2 linked regions of the Desulforapulum autotrophicum HRM2 genome follow. The protein of the gene in region 1 interacts with the protein of each later gene in a pairwise test. Links are inferred from orthologs where the notes say so. Each region holds a gene or a part of one and is shown on either strand. Other genes may lie near its edges.

Region 1 (16,311 bases):
AGAGGGGCAGAAAAGGGCTTATCTTCATACCCCAGGGCATGAATATCTTTCCCAACCTTACAGTGATTGAAAACCTTGAGATCGCAGGTGCCCTTATGAAGGACTCCCGGGCACTCAATGCTGCTGTAAAAGAGATCCTCCAGCATTATCCCATGCTCGATAAAAAAAAGAACGCCTTTGGAAGAACGCTTTCTGGGGGCGAACGTCAGGTGCTGGCCCTGAGCCGGACCCGCATGTTAAAGCCGGACCTTGTGCTCCTGGATGAACCTTCGCTTGGGCTTGCCCCCCTTGTGGTGGACTTTATCTTTGATGAAATTAAAGAGATGGGAAAGGGCGGGTCTTCAGTGCTTCTGGTGGAACAGAACGCCCGGAAAGGGTTGTCTGTCAGCCACCGGGGGTATGTGCTTGAACTTGGCAGGAACAGGCTTACGGGTACGGGCGCAGAACTGCTCCAGAGTGATGAGGTCAGAAGGCTTTACCTGGGTGGGTGACCTGTTGTTCTTTAAGACCTGACCCTATCTTTAAAGGGATTTATCGATTGTTTGCTTTTTCACAAAATACATGGGTGGCCGTTTCCGTCGCAGGATTCTTCATGGTGATGCTTGTTATTCTGCGCCTGATGCCGGTCTTTGATAAACGGAACGGTTCTTTTTTGGCGGGTGCATGCCTTGCCGTGTGGGCGTTTGTTTTTTTCCTGGACCGGGCTGGTTATCATTCTTTAAATCTTGCCGCATATTCAAATATTCTAGGGATTCTGGGTACGTTGAATTTGATTGTGGCCGCAAGCATTCTGGGGCGCGCACTTGCCACCGGGTTGATGCGACCGGCAGAATTTGTTCCCGTATGTCTGGTTGCAGCAGCAACCGATCTTGCAAGCGTTTTGGCAGGGCCGACACAAAAGATAGCCGGCATACTGGAAAGTTACTATACCGGGCCGATGACAACGCCACCCCCGATTGTCGACTATTTTCTCATCAAGACCCCGGTGTGGGGGGCGCCCTATCTGATGCCCCTGTTTGGCGTTTCAGATCTGGTGTTTCTGGTACTTTTGTCGACAGGGGCCGAAAAATTTAAGATAAATGATAGATTTTTGAATATCCCGGTTGCCGGACTTGGTCTTTTTTTTGGTGTGTTCATGGCCCATTCAACCATGCTGTTCGTACCGGGAATGCCGTTGATGGTTCTTTTTTTTCTTCCAGTTGTTTTGTTTCAATCTCCCGGGGCAAGAAAGCTCCATCGATCCGATATCGCTTATTCCATTTTGTTTCCCGCCATTATTTTCATGGGGGTCAGGCTTTTCCAGTTTTAAACAATGAATGGTTGGAAGCCGTGCCCATAAACCCTTGACGGCGATGACGGCAAAATGATACGTCTCATCGACTATAACCCGGGGAAACCTGGAAAAAAATCAGCCTGAAACAGATGGAGCATTGCCTTGGATTTTAATCCTTGTATGAAACACCAGTTGGTCCGTAAAGCCGTGCGGGAGTTTGCCGAAAGTGAAATCAAACCCCATGTTTCCCAGATGGACAAGGAATCCAGGTTTCCCTGGGAAATTGTTGAAAAGATGAGGCCCCTGAATTATTTCGGACTCCAGGCCCCCCGGGAGTACGGGGGTGCAGGCCTTGATACCATCAGCTATGCCATTTGCGTTGAAGAGCTTTCCCGGGTATCGGCCGCCATTGGGCTCTGCGTCACCGTGCACAACAGTGTGGGCATCTATCCCATTCTGGCCTTTGGAACAAACGAACAAAAGCAGCGGTTTATACCGGCCATGGCCCAGGGGGAGAGCATCGGTGCCTTTTGCCTCACCGAAGCCAATGCAGGATCCGATGCCGGCGGGGTGGAAACCCACGCCGTTGAGACCGACCAGGGTTTTTTGCTCAACGGTACCAAGATTTTTGTCACCAATGGCGGCGTGTGCGGCACCTTGCTCGTGTTTGCCGTGACCCAGGAAGAGGACAAACCCCTCCAGGCCAATGTTTTCGTTGTTGAAAAAGATCGGCCCGGCTTCATGGTGGGTGAGATCGAAGACCTCTGCGGCATGCGTGCAAATCCTGTGTCATCCATTTTTTTAGAAGACTGCCTGATTCCGAAGAACAATCTGCTCGGCAGACCCGGTCAGGGCATGAAAATCGGACTCACTGCCCTGGATACCGGACGGATCGGGATTGCGGCCCAGGCCCTTGGTATTGCCCAGGCAGCCTTTGAAAGCGCGGTCTCCTATGCCAAAGAACGGCAGCAGTTTAACAAACCATTGTCAAAGTTTCAGACCATCCAGAATTATCTTGCTGAAATGAATACGAAAATTGACGCATCAAGGCTTCTCCTTTACAGGGCTGCCGCTGCAAAGGACAGCAAAAAGTCTTTTTCTGCCGAAGCATCCATGGCAAAGCTCTACTGCAGCGCCACGGCAAAGGAGGTGACGGACCTGGCCGTTCAGATCCATGGCGGATATGGCTACAGCAAGGAGTATGATGTGGAACGGTATTTCAGGGACGCCAAGGTGACTGAAATCTATGAGGGAACCAGTGAAATTCAGAAGATGGTGATCGCCAGAGCCATCCTGTCCCAACCCAGCTGAGGGGGAGAAAAATGTTAAATATAATTGTGTGTATCAAGCAGGTCCCCATGGTGTCCCAGCTGCCCTGGGATTCACGAACTGGAACCTTAAAGCGCGAACTTGCCCAGGCAATGATGGACCCGGCCAGCCGAAGGGGGCTTGAGGCCGCCATTCAGATCAAAGAACAACAGCCGGCCCGCATCACGGCCATCACCATGGGGCCTCCCATGGCCGAGGAAATTCTCCACCAGGCCAGGGCCCTTGGGGCAGACCAGGGGATTCTGCTGACGGACCGTAAAATGGCCGGGGCGGACACCTTTTTGACCAGCCTGATCCTGGCACGAGCCATTCAACAAGAGTGCAGGGGCTTTGACCTCATCATTTGCGGTGCCCAGACAAGCGACAGCGAGACGGGTCAGGTAGGTCCCCAGCTTGCCGAAGAGCTCGACATCCCGGCCATTGGCTTTGTCAACCATGTGGCAGTCAAACCGACAACCATTGAAGTTCAGCGTCATGTGGACGATTTTTCTGAGACCCTGGAGATGGATCTGCCGGGCCTTGTCACCGTTGATCTTACGGCATACAAACCCCGATACCTTGCCCTCGCCGGTGTGGAACAGGCCTTTGCACCTCAGGGAGTCAACCTGCCGGCGATCAGCATCGTGGATGCATCCCAGCTTGGGTTTGATGGGAAATTTAACGCATTAAAGGATTCACCCACACGGATCATTGATGTGTTTTCTCCGGCCGCCCAGAAAGAGACCCGGGTTTTAAAGGGGAGCGTCAAACAGGTGGTGGACCAGCTTTTTGACGAGTATGGCAAGATCATCGGCGGTGCCATGGGCAAAGATCTTAAAACACACGACCACGATGGGGTAAAATGAACACCACGACCACGACGGACAGAATTGACATGGCGGACACGACCAGGGATATCTGGGTATTTGGCGATTATCGAAATTATTTTCAAAACAGGGTCACCCTTCAGATCCTTGCAAGGGCAAGGGACCTTGCCTCCAAAACCGGTGGCAGGGTATGCGCGGTTGTGTTTGGCCACAAAGTGGATGAGTATGTGGCAGAATATATCGCCCATGGTGCCGAAAAAGTCTATACCATGGATGATCCGCAACTTGGGTCCTATTCCCTTGAAACCTATTCCCGGCTCATGGCACGCCTTGTGGACAAACACCGGCCAGCGACACTGCTGGTGGGTGCCACCCGGTTCGGCCAGGAGATGGCACCCAGGATCGCCAAAAAGCTCAAGACCGGCCTGACTGCGGACTGCATTGACCTTGAAATTGACGAACGAGGATTGCTGGTTCAGATTGCCCCTTCGTTTGGCGGCAATTTAATCGCAAAGATCGTCACCCCCCAGGCACGTCCCCAGATGGCAACGGTCCGGCCCGGAACCTTCCATGAGATGCCCCACGACTACGACGCAACAGGCGAGGTGATTTCAGAGCCGTTGCCCAAGGATCTTCCAAAGGATAAGATCCGGCTGATCTCGTCTGAACTCAAGCCCTCTGAAAAGCAGAAAATTGAAGATGCAGACATTGTCATCTGCGCGGGTCGGGGTATGGGCAGCAAGGGAAAATTGAAAAAGCTCTTTGATCTGGCTGAACTTATGAAGGCAGAGGTTGGGGCCACAAGGCCCCTGGTCTACGCCGAATGGATCGCCCACGAAGCCATGGTGGGCCAGGCAGGAAAGAACATCAAGCCTAAGGTCCTTTTTTCCTTTGGCATCAGTGGCGCCATCCAGCATACTGCAGCCCTGGGGGATGCTGATTTTATCGTGGCCATCAATAAAAATCCCAATGCCGCCATGATGAAAATGGCGGATGTGGCCATTGTGGCCGATGCCAACCAGGTCTGCCTTGGTATCATCAAGGCCATCAAGGAAAAAGTCCGGGATTAATTTTTAAGATATGCTTCGTTTAATTTTCATTGGTCTTTTATCCGGCCTGTTTTTCAGCGCCACCTTTGTTCTCAACCGGGCCATGAGCCTGGAAGGCGGACACTGGGTCTGGTCCGCGTCTCTTCGATATTTTTTCATGATTCTGATCCTGACAACCTTGATTTCCCTGTTTAAAGGCACCGCCACAACAAGGAGCCTTTTTCGGCTTTTCCTTGACAACTGGAAGTTCTGGACCCTGGCTGGGACCATCGGATGTGGCGGATTTTATGCGTTACTCTGCTTTGGAGCCGATCACTCTCCCGGATGGGTGATCGCTGCCACCTGGCAACTGACCATCATCGCAACCCTGATTGTACTTGCCTGTTTTGGAAGATCGTTTCCCCGAAAGGTGTGGTTTTTCTCCGGCATTGTATTTCTGGGCGTATTGATCATTAATCTGAACTATGCAGAATCCTCATCTTTTAAGGTGCTGTTCATGGGCGGTCTTCCGGTGCTTGTTGCGGCGTTTTGTTATCCCATTGGAAATCAGCTGGTATGGGAGGTCAAAACGGGCAACGCCTATCTTCCAAAAATAGACCACCCGCTTCTGGACAACCCCTTTAGCAAAGTACTACTTTTATCGCTGGGGTCTGTGCCGTTCTGGTTTATTCTTATCGCCCTTGTCGCACCACAGGCGCCCTCCCTGGGACAGATTGTCAACACGGCGTTGGTGGCCGTTTTTTCCGGAGTCATTGCCACATCCCTTTTTCTCATGGCCCGGCATTGGGCAAATAAGTCAAGTGAGCTTGCAGCTGTTGATGCAACCCAGTCGAGTGAGGTGGTCTTTGCCATGGCAGGGGAGATCGTCATCCTGAACGCCCCCCTGCCTGACATGGTTTCCCTTGTCGGCATCTTTCTTGTGTTTCTTGGATTGATGCTTTTTATCGGTTTTCAGGAGCAGTAGGCACAAAAAAAGCATACCCCTGGGGGGGGTACCGGAGGAAGTGGCCATGATTCGTTTTGAGCGATCAGAACTTATTGCATGCTTTAAAGACGCTTCAGGGAATGAGGTCAAAAGGGTCCAGGAGATCCGGACGGATCCTGTTACCCTGAAACAATGCAGGATTGTACCCTTTCGGGCCCTTGAGAAAGAAAGGGGCACGCAAAGGCTTTTTTCCCCGCCCCAGGAGGATCTGGACACAAAAAAATGCCCGTTCTGTCCGGGCAACCTTGAAGCCATGACCCCCCAGCTTCTGTCGGGGATCAGTGAGACCCCAAGGCTGTGCCATAATCGTTCGATTCTTTTTCCCAATCTTTTTCCATACACGGAATGGTCGGCTGTTTCGATCTTTGACAATAATCACCATGTTGAGATCGGCAGTGCACCATGGGAGGTCTACCAGGACAGCTTTATCAATTGTGCCGATTATTTGTCCAGGGTTGCGAAGGTGGATCCTTCGTCAATCTACATGTCCATCACCCAGAACCACCTGCCCGGGGCCGGGGGGTCCCTTGTCCATCCCCACCTCCAGGTGCATGCATCCAAAGGGATGTCAAATCATCACAGGTTGATCAACCAAAGGACTCTTGCCCATGGTCGTTGTATGTTCTCAGACCTGCTGGCGGCAGAAAAAAAGACGGGCCAGAGATATATTGGCAGCACAGGGTCATGGGAATGGATCGCTGCGTTTGCCCCGTCAGGTTTTTATGAAATATGGGGAATATCAACCGCCAGTTCGTCGCTTTTGATGCCCGACAGCGCCCAGGTCTGGCAGGACCTTGCCAAAGGGGTGGTGAATGTTCAGAAATACTATAAAAGCCTTAACCGCAATGCCTATAACCTTGCGCTGATATCCACCGAAGACAAAGAAAATAACCCCCACCTGAAGGTTTCCCTCACGGCAAGGTCGAGTTACGCGCCATGGGTCAGAAGTGATTTCACCGGTTTTGAAATCGCAACAGGGGAGATGGCCACCTTTATCCTGCCCGAAGATGTTGCTGCCATGGCAGCAGAGTACTGGCAGGAAGGGGCGGAATCAACGTTGTAACGCTTTTTTTCTGGAAGACATGGTCTCCTGGTTGATCACTACTTTATGTCCCACCGGCCCTGCCCCAGGCAGGGGAAGGGCCGGACAGATGGAAACGATTTAAATTAGCTGCATTCGTAGGTCGGTATGGCCAGGTCCGTGATATATTTCTCGACTTTAAACGAGCAGGTTGCAATGTCATATTCGTCATTCGGATTCTTATTGAAACGCACCTTGCCGCTGATGAATTGGATCTGTAACGGTACCGCAACTTTGACCGATTCAGAACATAAGCTCTCTTTTTCCATCGGCTCATATGTTTTCTGGGTTTCAAAATCAACTGTTACAATCACCCGGCTGGAGGTCGTGCATAACGCAGAAACGTGTCCTTCCTGATCAAAGCAAAGGGAATTAAGGTCGCCGGAGATGCCGTCTGGATCATTGTCAAACGCCTGCAATGTTCCGATGGAGGTTTCGACGGCGGTCGGGAGTGCCGGTTCCAGACTTTTTATCCCGCCGTCATCGTAAAAAGAAATTCCCGTTCTGGTTTCAATGTTTCCGAAGGCTGTATTGATTGAAATAATTTCACCCGGCCAAAACGTAATGCTCCGTATGTTTCCCGAATTATGAAAGCCAAGGCTGATCATTTTGGCCGTTATCTCACCCGTTGGAAGCTTCAGGGTAAGGTCCTCGGCAAGGGCAAACTCATTTTCTTCCGTCCAGAAACCGCTCAGTTTACCCGTGAGCGGGAAGAGCTTCTTCAGCGAGCCATCCTTGTAAAACAGCAGCATCTCCGCAGCAATTTTCCCATAGTTGGTATCAATATCCTGTTTCTCCTGCAGCGGCACTTTTCGCAGCGTTCCGCTTGGATAAAAAAGGACATATTTATGTTCCATTCTGCCGAAGTCTTCCACTTCATATTGGGGAACCAGTATACCGTAAGGTGTTTTGATTTCAGTGTAGCCGGTAATCATTAACGAGGCTGGCAGGCTGGAATCATGCATCTCAAGATTTAAATAATCCTTAATAACGCCGTACTCTGTTTTTACTTCTTTCATGAATTGTACCCCAGGTAGTGGTTAAGGGAATAGGGAATTGCTTTTTCAGTTATAATATTGCTCCAATGTTTAAATGTTGTTGTATGCAAGATAAACTTAATCTCTGTTAATGCATTGAATGCACCACACATGCAGAAATAATATAACATACTGATTTTAAGGTTTATTTTACTTGATGATAAAACAAGGCCCATTCTGATTAATTACAGTTTTGAATCTATTGATCGAATAAGTTTCAATTTTGTTGTTTTTTGTAACTGCTATGTCGGTTTTACTGACGCAACAAATATTAAAAAAGGGGAGGGTTGGCAGGCGTTTTTTTCTACGGTTGTGGTGGATATTTTTCAGGCACAACGTGTCTCTTTGGAAAGCTTTAACCGCAATGTCTATAACCTTGCACTGATATCCACTGAAGATAAAAAAAATAACCCTCACCTGAAGGTTTCCCTCACGGCAAGGTCGAGCTACGCACCATGGTTCAGAAGTGATTTCACCGGTTTTGAAATCGCAACAGGGGAGATGGCCACCTTTACCCTGCTGGAAGATGTTGCTGCCATGGCAGCAGAATACTGGCGGGAAGAGGGGGAAAGACCTTTGTAATACCAATGCCACAGCAGTTGAATGCAATGGGTAAAATAAATTTTGCGTGATTTATCAATGGAAATTTATTTAGTATTTCCAAAATGATCAGAGGTCCTGTATTCTTTTACGGCGTGGATCATGCCTGCTTGTTGCTGAAAATTGAATTTGCACAAAGCGCTTTACAACTTTTTGAACAAAAGGATCGATGCCATGGACTTAAAAGACAGGAAAGATCTGAACGTTGCCGTTGTTGGATCGGGTATCTCGGGCATCTGTGCGGCATATCTTCTTCAACACCGCCACAAGGTCACTCTGTTTGAAAAGAATGACTATTTTGGCGGACATACCCACACGGTTGAGATCCCCCATGGCCCGGACAAGGGGTTGCCCGTGGACACGGGTTTTATTGTACTCAACCAAAGGACCTACCCCAATTTTATTGAATTTTTAAACCAGCTGGGTGTTGAAAAATGTCCCACGGAAATGGCGTTCAGTTATTATTGCAGACATACAGGGCTTTACTATGCCAGCCGGAACCCGAACACCTTGTTTGCCCAGCGGTCAAATCTGTTTAAGCCCGTGTATCTTCGATTTGTCTATGAAATGATTCGATTTTTAAGCACACTGCGCAAGGCGTATTTAACGGATCGTCTCGACGATATTACCCTGGCCGACTATGTGAAGGCCAACGGACTGCATCAAGAGGTGATTTACCAGTTTATTTTTCCCATGGCCGCCGCCATATGGTCTGGATCAGACTTTCAGATGGGCCGGTTTCCGGTTCGCACATTTGCCCAATTTTATGAAAATCATGGTTTGCTAGGCATAAGCGGCCATCCACCATGGTATTTTGTCAAGGGCGGCAGTCACACCTATGTAAAGGCCTTTTTAAAATCGTTTAAAGGTAGGGCCCTTGCCTCGTCTAAAATTGTGTCCATCACAAGGACCGGATTTAAACCAACGCTTTACTTTGAGGATCAAGAACCCCAAACTTTTGATGCCGTTATCCTTGCAACCCATGCAGACCAGGCCCTGGACCTGCTGGATTCCCCCACCGACCTGGAAAAAAAATTGCTCGGTGTCTGGACCTACTCCCACAACCAAACCTTTCTGCACACGGACAAAGGCGTGATGCCCCCGAACCCAAGGGCCTGGGCCAGCTGGAATTACACCCGGCATACCCCATGGGATGTGACCTCCCCTGTCACTGTCAGTTATGACATGACACGGCTGCAGAAACTTGACACACAAAGGTCCTATTTTGTCACGCTCAATCCCAGGGAACCCATACCCCATGACCATGTGATCAAGGAGATGGATTATACCCACCCGCAATATTCGTTTGCCGCGTTCAACTCCCAGAAAGACCTGCCCGGGTTGAACGAAAATCAGCATACCTTTTTCTGTGGCAGCTATTTTGGATACGGGTTCCATGAAGACGGGGTAAGGTCCGCCGTCCAGGTGGCAGAAAAATTCGGGGTAGCGCTATGAATTCAAGAATTTACATCGGCACCATCGAACATCGTCGCCATCTGCCCTTGGTCCATGAGCTATCCTATCCCATTTACATGTTTGGGTTTGACCTGGACGACCTGCCCAGGTTAAATCGCAGGTACCCGTTGTTTGGGTATAACCGGGTTGGCATCACATCCATCCATGACAGGGATTACCTGTATCCGGGCACCATGGCCATGGGACAAAAAATTGCCCGCCTGCTGGACGAGCACAACATCCACGAACCCATTGCTTCGGTGATGATGATCACTTCGGCCAGATATTTTAATTATGTGTTTAATCCGGTGAATTTTTATTATTGTTTTTCAAGGGAGAATCTGCTGATCGCCATTATCGCGGAGGTTAACAATACCTTTGGCGAACGCCACCCCTATGTGTTGATCCAAAATACCAGTGCTTCAAATCAGTGGTTTGCACGTTACCAGGCAACCAAGGTGTTCCATGTGTCCCCGTTCAATACGATTGAGGGCCATTACCAGTTTTATTTTTCAGCACCTGGTGACCGCCTGGAAATCCGGATTGAACTCGTTCAGCAGGAAAAAAAAATCATGGAGGCGATATTGCGCGCCCATGCCATACCTTTGACCTGTCGCAATCATATAACGACCCTGCTCAAACACCCCTTTGCCCCCCATTTGAGTGTTCCCAGGATCTATTCCCAGGCATTTAAACTCTTTTTCCACAAAAAACTGCCATTTTACGAGAAACCCGTACCCGGCAGCCCCATGACATTAGCCAAACAGAACCCGAGTTTTTTGGAAGTCCTCTGCCAACGGCTGGTTCTTAGCCTTTTTAAAAAGATTGAAAAAGGATGCCTGCACCTGACTTTTCCGGATCATCGAACAATGATACTGGGCCAGGCAAACAGTGCCCAGACCGCTGATCTCCAGATCCGGGATTTCAATTTTTTTTTCAGAATTGTTTTTGAGGCAGAGATTGGATTGGGTGAAGCCTATACGGCAGGGGAATGGGAATCGTCTGATATTGTCAGCCTGTTAAAGCTGTTCATCGATAACAGGGACCGGTTTTCCGATGGTAACATGATCATGTCCTATCTGACCCGGATCCAGGAGCGACTGGCCCATGACCGACGCAAAAACACCGTCAAGAACACCCCCGGGAACATCGCTGCCCATTATGACCTGAGCAATGGGCTGTATGCTGTTTTTCTGGACGAGCAGATGATTTATTCGTGCGGTCTTTTTTTGGGAAAGGACGATTCCCTGGCCGATGCCCAGGCCCGCAAAATGCAGCGCATTGTCGACCAGGCAGACATCAAACCCGACCACCATGTGCTTGAAATCGGCTGCGGCTGGGGAGGGTTTGCCGTGTTTGTCGCAGGGCAGACCGGTTGCAGGGTCACGGGCATCACCGTTTCTAAAGCCCAGTATGACCTGGCATGCCAGCGGGTAAAAGCTGCAGGACTCACGGACAGGGTCACCATATTGCTCCAGGATTACCGCCACACCAGGGGCGTCTATGATCGGATTGTTTCCATTGAAATGATCGAGGCCGTGGGTCCTCAATTTCTGGGGCAGTATTTCAGGCAGTGCAACGCCCTTTTAAAACCCGGCGGCACCATGGTGTTCCAGGCCATCACCATTGCAGATGAACGATACGAACAGTATTGCAGGGAACGGGACTGGATCCAAAAACACATTTTTCCGGGCGGCCATTTGCCATGCCTGAAGATTCTTAATACGACCCTGTCCGACAAGACAGGTTTCAAGGTCACAGACATTTTCCATATGGGGCTTCATTATGCCACGACCCTTGCCCATTGGCGAAAACGGTTTGAGTCCCATGGGAAAGAGATTACCGGTATGGGGTTTGACAGGGAATTTTTCCGAAAATGGATCTATTATTTTTCAATCTGTGAGGCCGGGTTTGCCACACAAAGCACCGACGTCGTCCAGATCACCCTGGGCCGCTAACCGGTTTAAGCGTTCCCACAACACCTGCCGTTCCTCTGGCGATTCACCGGTCGTGGGAAAGACAATGGTTTCATGGGGCCGCCTGTCCAGCCAGAATCTGCCCGAGGATTTGCCTGCTTCCTTTGATGCGGCAAGCCATACAATGGTGTCAGCTCCCTGTTCCGGTGTTCTCAGGATTGGATGGACCAGCGAATGAAATTCCGGTAAAGCCGTCTTAATCCCGGGGGTATCCACCCAACCCGGGTGCATGGCGTGGACAACCCCATTGGCACCGGCCAATTGTTCGGCCCAGAGTTCGGTCAGGATAACGATTCCCCTTTTGGCCCGGGCATAGGCTCGTGTGCCATCATAGGGCTGATGGGTGTTTTGAAGATCGTCAACATCAATCTTCTGGGTGTACATTCCCCCTGAGGCAACATTGATGATCCTGGCCCCAGACCGGGTGAACGCCGTCCTTAGCAGCTGGGTGAGGTAAAAAACGCCAAGCAGATCCGTGGCAAAGGTTCGTTCAAACCCTTCGGCGGTCTCGCCACGATGGTTGAACAAGGCACCGGCATTGTTGATCAGGATATCGATGGGGCTTCTGCTGCGGATCAGGACCTCTGCCACGCGGCGAATGTCTGCCATTACGCCCAGGTCTGCCAGCAGAAAATCGACATGGGGATTTTGGGTCTGGTCGATAATCTCCTGCTGAACCTTGATCGCCTTTTCCCTGTTGCGTGCAATGAACGTCAGGTCTGCCTTTTTTTCAGCAAGCTTCATTGCTGCAGCCCGGCCGATACCCGAGGTGGCACCCGTGATAACCACCCTTTTGCCGTAGAGGATTTGATCGTTCCTGGCCCAGAACCGTTTGCCAATGGCGTATCCGAACCGGGTGAACATGAGCATGCCCAATAAAATCGTATGATCGGCCAGGTAGTCCATGATATTGGATCCCGACGCGAACCAGGTGTTGTGCCGGGCGGTCCCGTGGTCGGGATTCAGTTTTTTTCTCAGTCCCGCCATGGCCTTTTTCCCTGCGCATTTTAAAACAGGGGCGAGCAGAAATTCCATGGATTTTGAAACGCCTGAAAATTCAATGTCAGCCTGATAGTCGATTCTTGTGCCCGACAAGGTATGGACAAAGGTGATGGTGTCCGTGGCGTTAAAGTTATCTCCCTTGCCGTTTAAAACCACCCTGGCCTGGGGATCAAGTGCTGTGACCCCATACACCATTTTAGGACGGAACGGTCCAAATTTAAGGACCAGATCATAGACCGATCCGACCTGGGGATCGCCGGGGTTCGGGTTTACCGAGGATATCACCCCCGGGTCCCACTCCTGGATGTTCGCAAAATCACTGGTGTATTGGAAAACAGATTCAATGGGCCTGTTTACATGGATGGATTCTTTGAGTATGATCATTGGCCTGCCTTGGATAAGATTTTGTTTTTTATGGGTGTTAACCTTTTCAGCAGTACTTCTATAAAATGGCCATGATTTATAATACTTCAACATTAAATCAAAAACAGCTATAGTCATGATGGCGACATTGTTTAATCCCGACAGGATTGATAAAAATCCAAGGACCCTTAAGATGATAAGATTCGGCCTGTGCTGCATATTCAAAGAGCAACCCATCAAATTCCGGCGGACAACGGCGACATACCTTTCAAAAAGCTCAGATCGAGAACAGAAGCAGCGCCTGTCTGAAATCTGCCTGATCAATGCTGAAAATCTGTTAAAGGCACTCGAGTTCTGTCACCGGAACAGGATCGGCGGTTTCCGAATCAACAGCCAGATTCTGCCGCTGAAAACACACCCGGATGTGGGATATGATATCCTTGATCTGCCCGGTTCAGACGATATCGTTCAGGCATTCAAGGCCTGCGGTGAGTTCAGCCTGAAAAATGATATCAGAACCACATTTCACCCGGACCAGTTTATCATTCTTTCTTCTCCAAACCCGGATGTGGTCAAACGCTCCATTGCAGATCTTGAATACCAGGCCCAGGTCGCCCAATGGGTGAATGCCGATGTCATCAATATCCATGCCGGCGGGGTCTACGGCGATAAACCATCTGCAGTCCAGCGGCTGGTGCATACCATTGAAACCCTTTCCGACCCGGTCAGGCAGCGGCTGACCCTTGAAAATGACGACAGAAGCTATTCCCCCCGGGATCTTCTGCCCATGTGCCGGGAAATGAACATTCCCCTGGTCTACGATGTCCACCACCATCGATGTCTTAGTGACGATCTTTCCATCGAAGAGGCAACAGAACGCTGCCTTAGCACCTGGAATCGAGAGCCCCTGTTCCATATTTCATCGCCCAGGGACGGCTGGAACGCCTCGGATACGAGGAAACACCATGATTTCATTGACATCAATGACCTGCCACCCCTGTGGCTTTCAATGGATATTACCGTTGAAGTGGAGGCCAAGGCCAAGGAAGTGGCCATTCGGAAACTCATGGCAGACCTGAACATGATTTAACTGTCAATCGCCCGGATTAAACCGTCAACAGGCGGATGATCGCCTGCTTTTTTACCTGCAAAATAATACCGGACAATGCCTGAAGGGGTTATCACCACAGCACCTCCCAGCTGCATGGTGCTGCCCTGAACCGACCCCTGACGGTGACCGTTTGCCAGGGCAGACACTGCTTTGAACATTGAATTGATGCTCATAAATCCGGTAATGCTGCTGGAAAAATTTAAAACGGAAAAGGCCTCCAGGGAGGGGTCTGAAAACAGCTGGCCCCCATAACCGGTGATTTCCCGGAATTGTTTAAAATAACGGGGATCACCCGAACCAATGACCACAAGAGCGGCACCTTTGTCTTTAAACCGGTTCGCCTGTGTTGCCAGTTCAGCCACCTGCTGACGGCAGAACACTCAGCCAAAATGCCGAACAAAGACCAAGACAGCGGTTCTTTCCCGCCAGAAGTCCGATACTTTTACCGGATCATTTTGTTCGTTCAGCACAAACAGGCCACCGAGATCATCCGTTGAAAAAGGATCCTTTTCCATTTTTTTCACCGTCTCTGTCCAGGTTACTGGCCGTCGTTGTCATCCCCCACAAGGGGACGTTCTTTGACGAGTTCGAAAAAAACGAGGAACCTGTCTTCGTTCACTTCCTTTGCATATTTTCTGCGCTGGAGGGCTTCAATTTGGTCCGCGTTTTTCTCTTCCCTGACCATGCGCAGATAAAGCCGCTTTCCCTTATAACCCGGACCTTCTTCCATGAAAAGATATGCAGCATGGGGGTTGGACCCAAGGTTGCGGTGGGACAGGCGGTCCCGCATGATAAAGGCCAGTTTGTCGTCTTCTGTGAAATGGGGCCGGGAATAAACGGCTGTGTTGATATTGCCCTTGCTGTCTGCTGTTGATAGTACCCCTGTTCCAGCTGTTTTTTCAAAATAATCTTTCAGTGTCATTTTTATCTCCTCTTTGGTATGTCGTTTGATCCACGGTTTTTCTTTGGCATGTTGTTTCATACCATTTTTTTCAACGGCGCTTTGGCCGTGGATGGACCCTGTTCAGATTCATCCGGGCGGATTGAGAGAGACAATCGCCGGTGGATGGCGCAACCCGGTGATCCATCTGTTCGGCCAGCACGTAAACCCATTGGCTGCCCCCAGAATTGCACCGAGGACAGATCCTCTGCCGGCATTGTCGCCCCCGCACATGGTGTTGGCGATGAGCGCCTGTTCTGGATCCTGGCAATATTTCAGGGCCAGATAAAGGGTTGCCGGGATCGACTGGTCCATGTAGCAGGCGGAAGAAAAATGCCTTCCCACCACGATCTGGTCGGGAAAGTCAAACAAGGATTGAAGTGCCGGTTTGATTTCCCTGCCGGTTTCATTCTGGTAATGATCAAACACGGCACGCCCAAGTTCTCTTCCCTGGAGCAGATCCAGAATGATGTGGGCCATCATTTTCCCGCCATTTTCCATGGCAGGCCCACCATGGGTCAACCCCAGATGCCCTAGAGCGATTTGTTCAGCATAGGCCATATCCCGGGCAAACACAATGGCAATCGGCAGCATGAGACTCAACCCGCCAATATGATTCTCATCTTTTCTGCCGCATGCCATCGGGTCGCACCCTTGACCATATTGTGTAAAAAAATACCTGAGGTACTCTTCGACATAGGTGTCATTATGGTTGCCTGGTGTGGTCATGTAGGCGGCCAGGCGCGTCAGCCATTCTTCTGGGTCGTATGCTCCCTGGAATTGAAGCAACTTCAGCAGTTCGCCGGCCAGTTTAAGATTGAGAGTGTTTTCCCCGGCCTTGAGAAACTGATGATAATGAATACCCCGCTGTCCCCAGTATTGGGACTGATCGTGGAGGATGTCAGCGGACTTGTTCTGGGGTGAATAGGAAGAGCGCCAGAGAATGGAATCGGGATGGGGGTTGCGCGGCGCCATATAATTTTTCACCTGCCCGTAATCCCTGGCCAGCTTTCTGGTATCATAGTACCAGTGAACCGGCATTGCCAGGGCATCTCCAATGAACAAGCCATACAGTGCACCTTTTACCCGATCCTCAAATCCTGGTGTCTTGTTCATTCGGCCTCCCTTTGGGGATTGTTTTTTTGTAACCGGTTACACGGTGGTGGCCCGGATATAAAGATGCACAATGGATGCGTTTTCATCTGGTTTGCGCCGGTCTACCGCAATAAAGGGTAATGACTCAACCAGCTTGCCCAGCTTGTCATATCCATAGTTTCTTGAGTCAAAGGATGGATATTTCTTGT
Region 2 (16,351 bases), 3.7 Mb from region 1 along the record:
TCTGCCGGTAAAAGGATACTGCATTTTGTATCGTTTCTTTACCGGGAAGCCGGGTGCCGGGTTTGGGAGACATCATCTGCTGGATGGCAGCGGTAATCTGCCTGCCTGCGTTTTCCACCCGCCCATCCTGTGCATGGAAGCTTTGGATGAGCTTTTCAAGGAGGGTCAGAAAACCAATATCAGCGCCCCGATCACCGTCTCTGGGCGGAAAATAAGTTCCACCATAGAAAGGTTTGCGGTCGCAAGTCAGCCATACGTTCATGGGCCATCCTCCCCGGCCTGTTAGAGCCTGAACGGCACTCATATAAATAGAGTCAATGTCCGGCCGTTCTTCCCGATCGACTTTCACGCAGAGATAGTTCTCATTTAGATACCGGGCGATTTCTTCATTCTCAAAGGATTCTTCTTCCATGACGTGGCACCAGTGACAGGTGGCGTATCCCACGCTTAAGAAAACGGGTCGATTCAGTTTTCTAGCGGTTTCAAATGCCTCATCCCCCCATGGATACCAGTTGACCGGGTTATGGGCATGCTGCAGAAGGTAAGGACTGGATTCCAGAAACAGGCGGTTTGTATATTTAGCAGAGCCGTCCGGATGCAGGTGTTTTGTCCGTGGACGATATGTCCGGCCATGGACTTTTCTGGCGTTTTCCAGTCTTTGGATCAGATTTTTATCATAGAGCTGTGTCCCGGGGTGGGGAATATGGGAAAATGGGCCCTCAGCTTTGGCTGTGGGTGCTGCTGATAAAGTATGTGCCATTGTGATAACTCCTGAGGTCTTGTTTGTTTATTGTATAAAAATGAATTGAGTCATAACTATAATAAGATAGGACTTCAATTCAGGAATGCCACTTTGTGGTATGATTTTTTAAAAAAAAGATGCAGTCCCATATAACCCACATGTCCTAGCGGACACAACGAAATATGAAACACGATGATACAGGGCAGGCGATAGTACCATTCCGCCCCCTTTGGTTACCCTGACCGGAACGGTAAACGTCGGGGGGATTTTTGCCCTTCCAGACTAAAGCGCAGGAACTGCGGGCTAAAGTCCTCAAACAGCCTGCGCTTCTTAACGCCTGGAAGGGCAAAAATCCTATCCCCTTTGGTTTACAATGTTCCGATCAGGGAAACCAAAGAGGGCTCGAAAGTCGAGACTTTCACAATGATGTTTCGACATGAGTTTCTTATAAACCGGTACGGCCGGAGTGAAGTATCGGCTCTGGCCACAACGAATATAGAAACTCGACAGCAGAGGTGGGCGGGAACGGGTATTGCCCGCAGCGGATTAAACGGCAGCGGTCAGCATGGACGCTGAAAGAGCTGCCGTTTCCCTCGGAGCAGCCCAGGACGGGCTGCGAGAATGAGCGGAGGGTTATACCCGTTCCCGTCTACCGGTCCGACGAGAGTTTCATATAACCGGTACGGCCGGAGCGAGGTATGGCTCCAGCCTCAACGAATTTTGAAACACCTTCATTGACAATGCTTTGGCGAGTGTTTCATATAACCCACATGTCCTAGCGGACACAACGAAGCATGAAACACTTGCAAAAAATGAAAAATGGTCATAACTATCCAATTTTTTTTATCTTCCCAAACAAAAGCGAAAGGATAGTCATGACCAAGAGATCAAATAGCACATTAATCCAAATCGTTCACCCTATTTGTTGTGGTTTGGATGTTCATAAAGACAAAATTTCAGCTTGTTTAATCACTTTGAATAATGCAGGAGGTGAGCACCATGAGATTCGAGAGTTTTCAACATTCACTCACGATCTGCAAGAAATGAAAAAATGGCTGCTTGATAATAATTGCCCAATTATAGCAATGGAAAGTACCGGGGTATACTGGCATCCGGTTTATAATACCATTGAAGATAAAATTGAAGTCGTTTTGGTGAATGCCAGACATATTAAAAACGTTCCTGGCCGAAAAACTGATATCTGTGACAGCAAGTGGCTTGCCGGACTGCTTCGACACGGTTTAGTAAGAGGTAGTTTCATCCCTCCGGGGAATGTCCGGGAATGGCGAGAATTAAGCCGATTGAGAAAAACATACACCGAATCCCTTGCCGATTATAAAAGACGTGTTCACAAGCTGTTCATTACTGCAAATATAAAAATTGATTCAATAGTTTCGGATTTGTTTGGTTTGACAGGCACGAACCTGATCAATTTATTATGCAATAATAGTGAACTAAGCTTGGAAAAGGTCCAGGAGTGCACCAAAGGCGGCCTTAAGAAAAAAACGCAGGAACTGCATAAAAGCCTTAATGGATATTTCAAAGATCACCATCGTTTTCAACTTGTTGAGATGATGGAAATTATCAATATTTTTAAAAAAATGATTGAACAAGTTAATACTCGATTGGAATCTCTTACACGTGAGCACAAAGATTTATTGGAGCGTTTAGACGAAATTCCAGGTGTTGATAAAAAATCGGCACAATCCATTATAGGAGAAGTCGGGGTTACGCTAAATGAATTCAAAACTATGTCAGCATTTGTTTCATGGGCAGGCCTGTGCCCCGGGAATAATGAAAGTGCAGGAAAACGGAAAAGTGGCAGAAATGCAGTTAGAAATCATCCATTCAAAACGATTTTAGTCCAGGTTGCATGGGCAGCAATCAAGAAAAAAGGCTCTTATTACAAGGCCAAATATTACAAACTGAAATCCAGGAGAGGTGCCAGAAAGGCCATTGTTGCTATAGCCCATAGAATTGCAAAAGCCATTTACAGCATCATTAAAAATGCAGACACGTATAAAGATCTTGGCGAAGAGTACCTGAGCAAGCCCAACAAGCAAAGAGTATTAAAAAATTTAGCAAAAAAGGCTGATGAATTAGGCATGAAACTTGTGCCTTGTGGAAATTAATCGAATTGACAGCACGTTTTTAACAGGTATTGTTTAGAGAAGGACAGCAGACAAAGAAATTATTGATTCGGTAAACAAACGTCGGATGATCAAATGAAGCCTTAGAGCGCGAATATAACATGACGGGTCGGTTTTTTGCACAACAAACTGTTAGTCCTCCATCGGGGGAACTACGCATATAAAACTTATCTAAAATAAACCGACCACTACTGATGATTTAAAAACTTGTCTTCCGTGCCTGAATTATTAACCCGACAGGAAGAATTCTATCGATTTGATATTTTCAATCTGTAGCGTCAATCAAAGTGTTCTTGGGACAAGACCCAAAAACCAACAGGATACTATTCCCTTTTTCGAGGGGAGTGTTACATATAAAACGGCCATGTCGGCCTGCCGACACAACGAAGCATGAAACACGATAATACCGGGCAGGCAATAGTACCATTCCGCCCTCTTTGGTTACCCTGACCGGAACGGTAAACGTCGGGGGGATTTTTGCCCTTCCAGACTAAAGCGCAGGAACTGCGGGCTAAAGTCCTCAAACAGCCTGCGCTTTTTAACGCCTGGAAGGGCAAAAATCCTACCCCTTTGGTTTACAATGTTCCGGTCAGGGAAACCAAAGAGGGCTCGAAAGTCGAGACTTTCACAATGATGTTTCGACAGGAGTTTCTTATAAACCGGTACGGCCGGAGCGAGGTATGGCTCCAGCCTCAACGAATTTTGAAACACCTTCATTGACAATGCTTTGGCGAGTGTTTCATATAAAAACCCACATGTCCTGGCGGACACAACGAAGCATGAAACTCAACAGTATTAGGCCGGTGGGAACGGGTGTTGCACTGAACGGATTAAATGGCAACGGTGGGCATGGACGCCCAAGGAGTTGCCATTTTCCTCGGAGCAGGCCATGGACGGCCTGCGAGAATGAGTGAAGTGCAACACCCGTTTCCGCCGGCCGGTCGAAGCGAGTTTCTTATAAAACCGGCACGGCCGGAGCGAGGTATAGCTCCGGCCTCAACGAATTTTGAAACACCTTCATTGACAATGCTTTGGCAAGTGTTTCATATGAAAAAATATGTAGCAATGAAAGCGCGTTGCATCGCGTTGCATCGCATTACGGTGGTCTTTTTTCGTTGACATTTGTTCCTTTTTCTTTTTATTTTATTTATGTGCCTAGATAAAATGTAACCTAAAACTTTTCGACCTGTGCGGTTAGCTTTCCGGCTGGTACGACAAAAAATAAAATTCGATAACAGAGGTGAACGGGAACAGGTATTACCCGAAGCGGGTTAAATGGCAGCGGTCAGCATGGACGCTGAAGGAGCTGCCATTTCCCTCGCAGCAGCCCATGGACGGGCTGCGAGAATGAGCCTAGGGTTATACCTGTTCCCGTTCGCCGGACTTATACGAGTTTCATGTAAAAAAAGTTATCCGCACAGATCGAAACTTTTAGGTGCAACAGTCCCAAGGATGGTGCCATGGAACAAAACAGAACAGATAGCCTGCCGGAAATGAAAGCTTTTCTTCCAAAATTTAAGGCGTTTTTGCCCGAGCAGGATGTTGAATTCATGATGAAATTTGCCGATACGATGCTAATGCTGCACCGGGTTGTTGTGGTGAGTGATGCCTATTTTCAGAGAATGGGTACTGCAAAGGGGCGGGTTCTGATTCTGACCCGGCTTCTTCTGTCAGACGCGTCAAGTGGAGATAGTATTTCCGACCTGCGGCCGTTTTATCCAATCTCCTACGCGGCCATGTCTGGAGTGCTGGATACCCTGGAAAAGGACGGCATGGTTGAGCGGTGTGCCAATCCTGAAGACAGACGCAGGGTAAATATTCGGCTTTCTGAAAAAGGGCGAAAATTTATCATTGATTTTCTTCCCACCCATGTGGAAAACGTCAAAAAAATCAGTTCAGGATTACAGGAGGATGAGGTTGCACAAATGTTTGGCTCCTTGGAAAAAATTATTGGTGGGTTTGAACGGCTTGCCCAGTCCCTGCCGGAAAAGAACAGCACTGCAAGTGGGGGAGGAAAGGCAGATGAGGAAAAATAGACCGGGCTGGTCCATGCTGCTCATGTTGTTGCCGGTCCTGCTTTTTGTGGGCGGCTGTTCCGTGGTGGGTCCTGATTACCAGACACCTGACCTGACAAAGGCACATGGTGCGGGATGGCTTGGCCAACCAGGGGCTGGAGAGCGTACTTCATTTTCCATGGACGCACCCGTTGCAAGGTGGTGGGAACAGTTTGATGATCCTGAGCTTACAAGGCTTGTGGGTGAAGTGGTTGAGGCAAATCTTGATCTTTCCAAAGCCAGGGAACGCATTGTGGAAGCGGGGCTCAGGCGCCGTCTGACGGGTGCAGATCGTATGCCCTACGTTAATCTTGATGGAAAAATTGTCCAGGCCGGGACTGGTGAAAAAGCGGTGAATCGTGAGGGCCCGTCCCCCGGCGAAGAAGCAACCCTTTTTTCCGCCGGTGGTTTTTCCGGGTGGGAACTGGATCTCTGGGGGCGGGTTGCAAGACTTGTGGAGGCTGCGAATCGCAGCTACGAAGCAGAGCTTGAAACCTATCGTTATGTCTCTGTTTCCCTTACTGCTGAACTGGTTCTTGCCTATATTGATGTACGTACCCTTGAGGAGCGGCTGGGGGCGCTTGAAAAAAATATTGAACTGTTGACTAAATCCCTTGAGTTGGTGGAACTCAGATATCGAACGGGAACATCCACTGAACTTGAAGTAAAACAGATCCGGCGCCAGTTGAATCAAACCCGTGCCCTGGGTCCTGAATTGCGCCGGGCACGATCCGTTGCTGCAAACACGATAGCCATTCTTCGGGGTCAGGTGCCGGCTGAAAATCATCTTGCAGAAGGAACACATATGCATGTGCCGGAGATGATGGGGATTGGACTTCCAGTGGATCTTTTGACAAGGCGTGCAGATGTACGCCGGTTGGAAAGGCAGTATGCAGCAGCAGTAGCCATGATTGGTTCGGCAAAGGCGGACAAATATCCGCGGTTATCCATTACCGGCTCCATCTATTTTCAGACCGACGACCTGGGTATTCTGTTCCAGCCCGAATCCATTGTTTATTCCCTGGGACCAAGGCTTTCCTTTCCGTTGTTTGACGCAGGTAAGCTGCAGACCAAGGTTGAAATTCGTGGGTCCCAGGCGGAGCAGGCCCGTTTGGAATTGGAAAAGACCCTGTTGACTGCTGTTGGTGAGGTTGAAAATAGTGTTGTTGGCATCGTTCATAATCAGGAACGAGTCGGTTTCCTGGGGGCTGCCCTGGAGAATGCGATTCGTTCAGTGAGGTTGGCTGATCAGCTTTACCGGATTGGACTTGGCAGCCTTTTTGAGCTGATTGATGCCCAGCGTGAACAGATAAAAGTCCAGGACGAACTGATTCTGGCAAAGCAGTTTGAGCTTGGTGAGATTGTAAGACTGTACCGTGCCCTTGGCGGTGGATGGGATGTTCCTGGTCGAAAAATTGTAAAGAAGAGAACACAGGGAGAAGAGCGTAATGAATAAAGGTCTACGGGTAATAATTCTGCTGCTGATCCTCGGAGTGGCTGGAGGCGTCTACTACTGGAAATATAAATCTGTGGAGGCGCCGTCCGATAATACGGTTACTCTTTATGGAAATATAGACTTAAGGACGGTACAACTTTCATTCAATGAGCAGGAGCTGGTGCGAGAAATCCTCGTGGATGAGGGGGCCATGGTCGAAAAGGGCCAGCTTCTCGCTATGCTCAGAGATAAGAGGCTTCTTGCACAATTACAGGAGGCAAAATCCATGGTGGAAGCCCAGGACCAGGTCCTCAGGCTTCTGGTTAACGGCACAAGACCCCAGGAAATCGCCAGAATAGAAGCCCAGCTTGAGGCTGCACAGGTTAAGGTCGCAAATGGTGAGCGGTTAGCCAAAAGACTCAAAGTTACCTCAGAGACAGGTGCAAGCACCATCCAGGACCTTGACAATGCCGTGGCTGAGCTCGATGTGGCAAGGGCTGAGTTTAATGTGGTAAAAGAGACGCTGGCCCTTGCCAGGGAGGGATTTCGGAGTGAAAAGATAGCTGAGGCAAGGGCTGTTCTGAAAGCGCAGCAGGCAAAGGTGATGCTGCTTCAGGAGCGTTTGAAAGATACTTTTCTTTACGCCCCTGCACCGGGAATCATAGAGAGCAGGATAATGGAGCCCGGTGAGTTGGCGGCACCGGGCCGTACGGTTTTGTCCCTTGCCCTTATGGCTCCTAAATGGGTTCGTGCCTACCTGGCTGAACCTGATCTTGGTTTTGTTGCCCAGGGCATGGAGGCCATGGTCCATAGTGATTCGTTTTCAGAGGCGTTTAAGGGCAAGGTCGGCTTTATTTCCTCTTCTGCAGAATTTACCCCTAAATCTATCCAGACCACTGAACTGCGAACCCAGTTGGTATATGAAATCCGTATCTGGCTGGATGATCCGGACAACCGGTTCCGGCTTGGAATGCCTGTTACTGTGGTTTTGAAAAAACGTGGATCAACCAATGCCGACACCAGGGTCAAACCCGAAACAAGGGCCAATCAGGGATAGTAAGGATTGCTGATGGATGAAGTGAGGGAAATAATGGGGCAGCCCCTGGGTGCAGATTTTGTACTTGAGGCATGTGGTCTCACCATGGCGTATCATCCTAAAGGCGGAGAAACTGTCCGGGCGCTCTCGAATGTGACCTTTTCGGCCTGTTGTGGCAAGGTAACAGGACTTGTGGGGCCCGATGGCGCTGGTAAGACAACCTGCCTGCGTCTCGCTGCGGGCCTCTTATTGCCTGCCGCAGGAGATCTCAAGGTTCTGGGACTTGACGTTGTCCGAGATATTGACAAGCTGCGCAGCCGGATCGGCTATATGCCCCAGCAGTTTGGCCTTTATGAAGATTTAACGGTGGCTGAGAACCTTAACTTACATGCCGACCTGAAATCTGTTCCAAGAAATGAGAGGCCTGAACGGTACAAAAAACTCCTTGATATGACAGCGCTTACTTCTTTTACACGCCGCAGGGCCGGTCAACTTTCCGGGGGTATGAAGCAGAAGCTGGGGCTTGCCTGCTGCCTGATAAAATCACCTGAAATACTTCTTCTGGATGAGCCCACTGTGGGAGTTGATCCGGTTTCAAGACGTGATCTCTGGACCATAGTTGGCGAATTGGTTCAAAGGGATGGGATCGGTGTCGTTGTCGCGACCGCCTATCTTGATGAGGCGGACCGGTGTGATCAGGTTGTCCTGCTCCACCAGGGAAAGATTATTGAGATGGGTGCGCCGTCCCGCTTTAGAATGGGGCTTGAAAACAGGGTCTTCAGAGCCACTGACAGGGGGGGGCTCGGGGTGCGGGAACTCCAGCGTCAGCTCTACGCGAATCCTGAAGTGATTGATGCCACCATTCGTTCTGGTCGGGTAAGGATTGTGGTAAAGGATGCATCCTCGGCCAGGAAGCTTCTTGATTTATTGCCGGCCGGGGTCGAGATTGATCCTGTTGCTCCCGTCTTTGAAGATGGGTTCATGGATAGAATGACAGGACGGCTGGGCAACCAGCCCGTGGTGGTCATTTCGGAAAAAAAAACGAGGAAAAATCCGGATAAGGGTGAAGTGGTTGTGTCTGTCTCAGGGCTTATAAAAAAATTTGGCGATTTCACTGCGGTGGAGGATATCGGATTTCAGGTGCACCGGGGACAGATATTCGGGCTGCTTGGTTCAAACGGTGCCGGAAAAACGACCACCTTTCGCATGTTGTGCGGGCTTTTGCCCGCTACCGGTGGTGAGATAGATGTGGCCGGATACAATCTGCGTACTTCGCCTGCCACGGCCAGGGCCCGTCTTGGTTATATGGCCCAGCAGTTTTCGCTGTATCGCCAGCTTTCCGTGGTCCAGAATTTGAAATTTTACGGCAGGGCCTATGGTCTGTCTGGAAAAAAATTAAAAGAAAGGGTGGATTGGGCTTTGCAGGAGTTTGACCTGACCGGAAGGGCAAAACGCCAGGCAGGAGATCTCCCCGGTGGATATCGCCAGCGGCTTGCCATGGCCGTTGCCATGGTGCATGAGCCGGAGATCCTGTTCCTGGACGAGCCCACCTCAGGTGCGGACCCCCTTGCAAGAAGGGAATTCTGGCTTCGGATTAACGGATTTTCAAGGGATGGAGTCACGATAATTGTTACCACACATTTTATGGAAGAGGCAGAATTCTGTGATCATATGGTAATCATGTCCCAGGGCAAAAACCTTGCTGCCGGTCGGCCGGAGGATATCAGGGGGTTGGCTGTCACCCCAAAAAATCCAGATCCGACGGTGGAAGACGCCTTTATCGCCCTGACAGATACCCCTTCCCGCCGGGCAGATGTGGGAGACGGCAATGACTGAGGGAGGCAGCAGCGCCATGCGACTGGCAGGTTTTTTAAAAAAAGAGACCCTCCAGATTCTTCGGGATCCGTCCAGCCTTCTCCTTGGCATTGTTATGCCGGTGGTACTGCTCTTTATCTTTGGCTATGGCGTTTCCCTGGATCCGAAAAATGTTCCTGTTGCAATGGTCCTTGAAGACAGCGGTCCTGAAGCAAGGGAACTTGCCGCCCGTTTTGAACTTTCCCCCTACTTTAAACCCCAAATGGTGTATTCGGTGGCCCAGGCAAAAAAACGGGTTGATTCTGGGGCGGTTGATGGAATCTTTATTCTTGGCTCTGATTTCTCAGCACAGCTTGCAAAAGCGTTTCGGGCAGAGGTGCAGCTTGTATTAAACGGGGTGGATGCCAATCGCACCCGGCTGATCCAGGGATATGGTCTGGGGATTATCGGAAAATGGCTTGATGTTCGAAGGGCTAGGGGGGAAGGCGGTGTTCTTCCGCCCCTTATTGTTGAACAACGAATCTGGTTCAATGAATCGGCTGACTCCACCAATTTTCTGGTACCTGGTCTGCTGACCCTTATTATGACCCTCACTGGAACCCTTTTGACCGCCCTTGTTGTTGCCCGGGAATGGGAGAAAGGCACCATGGAGGCCTTGCTGGCAACCCCTATTACTCCGGGGGAAATACTGCTTGGTAAGATTATTCCCTATTTCATCCTCGGTATGACGGGAATGCTCCTGTCCGTAATCCTTGGTGTTTTTTTGTTCAATGTCCCCCTGCGTGGGTCTCTGATGCTTTTAATTGCATTGAGCGGGCTGTTTTTACTTGCGTCTTTAGGGTTTGGTCTCTTTATCTCTTCTGCTACCCGGGTCCAGTTTGTGGCAGCGATGATATCCGTTATAGCCGGTTTCCTTCCCGCATTTTTCCTTTCCGGCCTGCTGTTTGACCTGGAGAGTACGCCAAGGCTGGTCCAGATGATCAGTTATCTTATTCCGGCACGCTATTTTGTGATCATCAGCCAGACCCTTTTTCTGGCAGGTAATGTCTGGTCGACCCTTCTTCCAGCGGCCGGAATGCTGGCTGTAATGGCAATCGTCCTTATTGGTGCAACCAGGAAAAAACTGGTCCGGAGGCTACCCCAGTAATGAAAATTTTACAGCGGATAATCACCCTGATTCTCAAAGAATTCAGCATGGTGTTACGGGACCCCAAAAGCCGGGTTGTGGTGATCGTACCACCCATTATTCAGTTTTTTGTTTTTGGTTTTGCAGCAACCTATGATCTTACCGATGTGCGGTATGCGGTGTTGGATCAGTCCCGTACCGTTCAGTCCCGTGAGCTTCTGGCCCGGTTTGAGGGGTCGGATAATTTCAGGTTGGTGACAACCCTTAGCTCTGATAGCCAGATACCGGAAATGATCGATACCGGGAAGGCACGGCTTGTGATTAATATCCCTGCTGATTTCAGTCTAAAACTGGCCCATGGCGACCAGGCAGGGGTTCAGGTAATCGCGGACGGACGCAACTCCAATGTGGCCGCCATTGCCCTTGGCTATGTCACCTCAATCGTTCAACAACAGGGACGTCAAATTTTAACAAGAAGGGGACAACTGGCAGTCGAACCCTCCCTTGAATTGATCAACAGGGCCTGGTTTAACGAGAACCTGGTCAGTCGCTGGTATATTGTTTCTGCCCTTGGGGGAGTCATTTCAATGGTTGTTGTCATGATACTCTCGTCCCTTTCCGTTGCCAGGGAAAGGGAGTTTGGAACTTTTGATCAGCTCCTGGTGGCACCTTTCAGGCCCTTTGAAATTCTTATCGGCAAAGCGATACCGCCCATCGTGTTTGGTTTGTTCGACGCACTTCTGCTTTCGGGAGCAGCTGTTTTCGTCTTTAAAATCCCCTTCCACGGGTCTGTTTCGGCCCTTGTTGTCATTCTTACCGTTTTTGTGGTCGCCGTGGTCGGGGTGGGGCTTTTTGTTTCGTCAATTTCAACGACAATGCAGCAGGCACTGCTTGGTTCCTTTATATTTATGATGCCTGCCGTGATTCTGGGTGGCTTTACCACCCCCATCGAAAATATGCCGGACTGGCTTCAGACTGCAACCTATTTAAACCCACTGCGCTACGTTGTTTATGGCCTGAGGGAGATTTATCTTGCCGGTGGAGATCTTGTTTCCGTCTGGCCCCTGATCTGGCCCATGGCTTGTATTGCAGCCGTCACCCTGCCCCTTGCTGGCTGGATGTTCAGACGTCGGACCACATAAGGTCGGTTGTTTTCATGGTGTTTTCTTTGAAGATGATGACCTAAATTTTTTTTTACCACAATTTTCTTTTTTTGGGTTGACACCCACTTCGTCTTTATGTTTAATACATTATTAATGTCGACATTATGTTTGTTTACAACAATCATAATTGACGAACAAATAAAAACAGATCCCGATCGGTTTTTCGGAATATGAATTTGACGGAAAAGAACAATGTCTAAACCAGCTATGGAAAAAAATATTTCAGGAACCTTTTCCAGCCCCCAGCACATTCCAAATTGCACGGATTTCCTGGGAGTATCTCTGGAAATAAAACCCATCATTTAATTATGATGGCAAAGGACCTGACTGTTTTTATCCATTTTTATTTAACATTCAAACATAAGGCAAAGGATTATGAATCTAGCACAATTTCCAAGAAGGCGCTACACAGAAGGTCAGACACCCCTCGAATATCTACCCAACTTTACTAAGGCCCTTGGCGGACCTGAAGTTTATGTCAAGCGGGATGATCTTCTGGGACTTACAGCAGGTGGAAACAAGACACGTAAACTTGAGTTCCTTGTTGCAGACGCACTTAACCAGGGATGCGACACCCTTATCACCTGCGGTGCAATTCAGTCAAACCACTGCCGGCTGACACTTGCAGCTGCCGTAAAAGAGGGAATGAAATGCAGGCTTGTCCTTGAGGAGAGAGTCCCCGGTACCTATGACAAACATGCAAGCGGAAACAACTTTCTTTATCACCTGCTCGGTGTGGAAGATTATAAGGTTGTTCCTGCCAAGACCGATATGATGGCAGCCATGAAAGAGGTGGCCGAAGATGTTGCCAAGGCTGGCCGCAAGGCATATATCATCCCCGGTGGCGGTTCCAATCCCATCGGAGCGACCGGTTATGTATCCTGTGCCCAGGAAATTCAGAGTCAGTTGTTTGAAAAAGGTCTCAACATCGACAAAGTTGTTGTTTCAAGCGGCAGCACCGGTACCCATGCAGGCCTTATAACCGGATTTGCCGGGTGCAACATGAACATCCCCATCTATGGCATTAATGTAAGCCGTGACACAGAAATCCAGGAAAAGATGGTATTTGATCTGGTTGAAAAAACCGCAGATCATGTTGGAATAAAGGGTGACATTGATTCAAACCTTGTAAAATGCTTTGACGCATACTGGCGTCCCCATTACTCCCTGCCCAACAGACGAATGGTTGAGGCTGTCAGCATGCTCGCCCAGACCGAAGGCATCCTCACCGATCCCATCTATACAGGCAAGGCCCTTGCCGGTCTCATCGATCTGAGCAGAAAGGGGACCTTCAAGAAAGGAGAAAAAGTTATGTTTGTCCACACGGGTGGATCTCCTGCACTCTATGCCTATATCCCAGTAATCCTTGGAGACGAAAAGGTTGAGGACGAATAATTAATTCAACTTTCGGAGTTGGCTGTTTTATATGGGGTCAGGCTTTCCTTAAAAAAAGCCCGACCCTTTCCAGCAAGACTGAAGTCCGAAAGTTGAGTAATTAATAAGCCGTCACTGGATATTTTTTGCCAAAGGACAGCACTGTGGCTCGAACCAATGGAACGAAACTACAGTTTACAGGTTCGAAGCCATGGTGCTGTCAATCGATATAAACTTCCCCCCTCAGTCTCTATTGTCACAGGCACAATGGGTTCCCATTTTTGCTCCAGGGCATAGGCAAATAAGAATCTGCACCTCCAATCCCTTGACGCCTCTTTCTGCCAAGGTTTGCCCATAATTAATCTTGACTCTATATCACACGCTCAATATATTCTGCCATTATCTAAAATCTTCTTGCCCCTTCACACGACTTGAACATGGAAGGATATCAGCCCAGAAAATTTTATCCACATTGAATTTTCGGGAAGGTGTGTGATGGATTGCAGAACGCACAATACAGAGCAGATTTTCCCAATTTGATAATTGACAAAAAAAAGTGATCGATAAAGGACAATAAATGTCAAAAATAAAAAAGCAAACTTACAGTGACCAAGTCGTTCATTATATAAAAGAAGGAATCCTCAAAGGAGAATTCCAGCCGGGAAGCAAAGTCAAGGAGGTGGAGCTGGCCCATAAACTATCCATCAGCCGGGCCCCCATACGTGAAGCTCTCCAGATTCTTGCTAAGGAAGGACTCATCGTTTCCAAACCCCAGAAGGGTAAATATGTTACCACTCTGACGGCCAAACAGATCAAGGACAGCTATTTCACCGGTGGTATTCTGGAAGGAGCCGCTGTGGCTGCGGCCATGGACCGCTATACAGAAGAGGACATTACAGGGCTTGAAAGGCTTGTCCAGGAAATGAAAGCCATTGCAGAGACGAAGGCTCCCATTGAAAATTTTGCAAAACTTGACAACGAATTCCACGGGATACTCTTTTCCAGGATAAACAACGATCTTGTATATGAACTCTGCCACAGATCCTGCCAGGGGATTTCAAAATTTCTTCTTTTCAACCACTGGATCAAACTGTACACGGCCCATGAGATCTACCAGCGCCACCTGAGAATTGTAAATGCCCTTAAAAAAAACGACCCCATATATCTGGAAAATACCATCAGAGAACATTATCTTGATTCAGGAGATCGCATGTCCCACTATGGGGTGGATGTGTACGAGGAATGATATAGCCCCTGGTGGCATTGATGTTCCAGGCTTACCCCATTGGAAAAACAGGGTAATCCTGGGACCGTTATAGCTCTGCAACGCTGCTGGATTCAATGCCGGGCTGGACGTCTAAAACAGCCCGGATTTCCTGGTCGATGCCTGTCACAAGTTCTGGGATGTCATCGTGGATGCGACCGGCCTCTGCCTGTTCCAGGAGCCTGAAAAAAAGATCGACCAGATAGCGGTTGGCCCGGTGGAATACCTCTGTTTCAGGTTTTGCAAAATAGACGGGAGATTCGGGATCCCCCATGCCCATGATGATGGTGTGGCAGGCTGCCACAACCAGTTTTGACATCCATTGAACCCCATCATCGATAAAGGTCACCTCTCCTTCGAATCCAAAGAGCCCGTTCTTGACCAGGCGGCCTTCTTGTTCAAACTGGGTATAAGCTGCGGTTCCCTTGAGTACGATCTGGCAGTGGCACAGCAGGTTGGCCGTTCTTTCCAGGCGGTCCAGGAGGTTGTTTGCCATCAAAAAATCGATGTTGTTCCTTAGGTCCGGAAGGGTGGCGTCCTGGACAAACATGAGAAATCCCACCTCGGGCTCAATGCCGTGGCGTCGACACAGCGATATGGCCTGGGCTCCCTGGGAGGGGCCGGTGCTCTTGTTGATTTTTCCCAGGATCGTTTCTGAACCGCTTTCAATGCCCATGAGAAGGGAGGTGAAGCCCGATGCCACAAGGTGATCGAGGATTTCGTCGTCAAGGTCCGATGGCCGGGTCTCCATGCCAAAGTGGATCTTCATGGGCTTGATCAGTCCCATGAGTTTGAGTATGCGCTCTTTTCCCTTTTTACCGGGACCGATGAAATTGGGATCCACAAAGTAGAACTCTTTTGCGCCCTTTTCCACCAGAGTTTGCATCTCTTGGGCGATCTCCTGGGGGGTGCGTCCCCGCCACAGGGGGCCCTGGTTGTAGAATGAGGGCACTGGACAGAAGCTGCAATGGTTATAGCAGCCCCGGCTGGCAAGGATGGAAACAGTACCTTCAAGGGAGGGCCTCAGGGGGGCAGGAAAGATATCTGGATTCTTTTCAGGGGGTCTGGATTGGAATGCACCGGGCATCAGGACGTTATCTCTTTGAGCCAGGCCTGGAATCCGGCCGAAGTCCTTGCCTTGTTCAAGGGTTGCGGCAAGTTCAACCAGGGTATGTTCAAACTCTCCCACGGCAATGGAATCCACTGCTGTTTGTGTGGTAAGGATTTCCTGGAAAACCAGGGTGGGAAAGAAGCCGAACAGGTTGATGTGGCCGGTAAATCCCCTGGATCTGAGGTGGGTGAAAAGAGTGAACAGGTGTGGGGTGTGCTCCCAGAAATAGACGGCGTTGACGCACAAAAGATCGGGATTAATGTCCAAGATCTCCTGTTCTGTTTGTTCAAAATCCCAGCGGTTACCCGCAGCATCCATGAAGCAGGAGGCAAATCCCCGGGACTCAAGCATCGCTGCGGCATAGCCTCCCATGAGACAGGACCAGAGGGGGGTGTTGGCGATGTCGTTGAACCGCTTTTTCGAGACCATTCTTGGGTGTTCGAGAATCAGGGTTTTCATTGTACCTCCATGGGTAGTTTCAGTCTGGAAAAGACCCCGGCTCTGTGGCATCGGGCCTCGAGTTCGTGGAGAAGGTGACCATGGGGTTCCGGGTTGTGGTACACGGGATAGAGAAGATCCGTGTCCGGGGACAGGGAACCTGATTTGATCAGCCGTTTTGTCATGGGTGCTCCGGGATAGAGTCTTACATGGTTGAAGATAACTGCCCCAAGATTACCGGCCCTGGCATGGATTTCAAGGATCCGGTCCAGGGTTTCCCGGGTCTGGATTCTTTCCTGGTCTCCTTCGCCTGGCAGGTTGAGTAGAAAATGGCACATGGTGAGGATGCCGTTTTCTGCCGTGAGCCTTGCGGCATCAAACAGATCCTGCCGGGTCATCTGTTTGTTCAGCAGTTTCAGGCCCTGGTCTGTGAGACTGTCTCCTGAGAAGTAGACGGCCACACAACCGGCCCTCTGGGCAAGTTCAAGGTTTTCCCGGGTAAGAGAGTTTTCCCTGAAAAATCCGGTCCAGGTGAGGTCAAGATTCCGCCTGACAAGTTCCTGGCACAGGGCTTCAAAGTGGTGTTGGGGACGGTTTACCACGGAGTCTGTGAAATGGAAAAGTTTAATGCCGAATTGCTGGT

The links.
Region 2: the proteins of HRM2_RS24090 (region 1) and HRM2_RS07765 interact in binary tests that used the Escherichia coli proteins (3 or more experiments, as listed by UniProt). The link is inferred for Desulforapulum autotrophicum HRM2 from one-to-one orthologs.

What each region holds. Positions count from the first base shown.
Region 1 is NC_012108.1:5,483,895-5,500,205, reverse strand. What follows is about bases 1,605-4,521. They hold HRM2_RS24090 (electron transfer flavoprotein subunit beta/FixA family protein), read left to right. Parts: upstream 1,605-2,595; coding sequence 2,596-3,447; downstream 3,448-4,521. Other genes in these bases: HRM2_RS24080 (DMT family transporter), read left to right, coding at 4,489-4,521; HRM2_RS24085 (electron transfer flavoprotein subunit alpha/FixB family protein), read left to right, coding at 3,444-4,478; HRM2_RS24095 (acyl-CoA dehydrogenase family protein), read left to right, coding at 1,605-2,584. Also shown: HRM2_RS24105 (ABC transporter ATP-binding protein), read left to right, coding at 1-491; HRM2_RS24100 (hypothetical protein), read left to right, coding at 593-1,309; more of HRM2_RS24095, read left to right, coding at 1,454-1,604; more of HRM2_RS24080, read left to right, coding at 4,522-5,421; HRM2_RS24075 (galactose-1-phosphate uridylyltransferase), read left to right, coding at 5,468-6,505; HRM2_RS24070 (hypothetical protein), read right to left, coding at 6,610-7,542; HRM2_RS24065 (hypothetical protein), read left to right, coding at 7,876-8,142; HRM2_RS24060 (NAD(P)/FAD-dependent oxidoreductase), read left to right, coding at 8,314-9,615; HRM2_RS24055 (DUF1365 family protein), read left to right, coding at 9,612-11,573; HRM2_RS24050 (SDR family NAD(P)-dependent oxidoreductase), read right to left, coding at 11,508-12,977; UV DNA damage repair endonuclease UvsE, read left to right, coding at 13,093-14,046; HRM2_RS24035 (pyridoxamine 5'-phosphate oxidase family protein), read right to left, coding at 14,606-14,989; HRM2_RS24030 (ADP-ribosylglycohydrolase family protein), read right to left, coding at 15,098-16,123; HRM2_RS24025 (NYN domain-containing protein), read right to left, coding at 16,160-16,311. UniProt on the Escherichia coli protein: Required for anaerobic carnitine reduction. May bring reductant to CaiA.
Region 2 is NC_012108.1:1,780,643-1,796,993, forward strand. The notes cover bases 6,895-9,851. They hold HRM2_RS07765 (ATP-binding cassette domain-containing protein), read left to right. Parts: upstream 6,895-7,450; coding sequence 7,451-9,253; downstream 9,254-9,851. Other genes in these bases: HRM2_RS07760 (efflux RND transporter periplasmic adaptor subunit), read left to right, coding at 6,895-7,438; HRM2_RS07770 (ABC transporter permease), read left to right, coding at 9,246-9,851. Also shown: HRM2_RS07730 (thioredoxin domain-containing protein), read right to left, coding at 1-760; HRM2_RS07735 (IS110 family RNA-guided transposase), read left to right, coding at 1,618-2,874; HRM2_RS07750 (MarR family winged helix-turn-helix transcriptional regulator), read left to right, coding at 4,353-4,928; HRM2_RS07755 (efflux transporter outer membrane subunit), read left to right, coding at 4,915-6,402; more of HRM2_RS07760, read left to right, coding at 6,395-6,894; more of HRM2_RS07770, read left to right, coding at 9,852-10,379; HRM2_RS07775 (ABC transporter permease), read left to right, coding at 10,379-11,500; cuyA (D-cysteate sulfo-lyase), read left to right, coding at 11,897-12,916; HRM2_RS07785 (GntR family transcriptional regulator), read left to right, coding at 13,473-14,141; HRM2_RS07790 (B12-binding domain-containing radical SAM protein), read right to left, coding at 14,209-15,729; HRM2_RS07795 (B12-binding domain-containing radical SAM protein), read right to left, coding at 15,726-16,351. UniProt on the Escherichia coli protein: Part of the ABC transporter complex YbhFSR that could be involved in efflux of cefoperazone. Probably responsible for energy coupling to the transport system.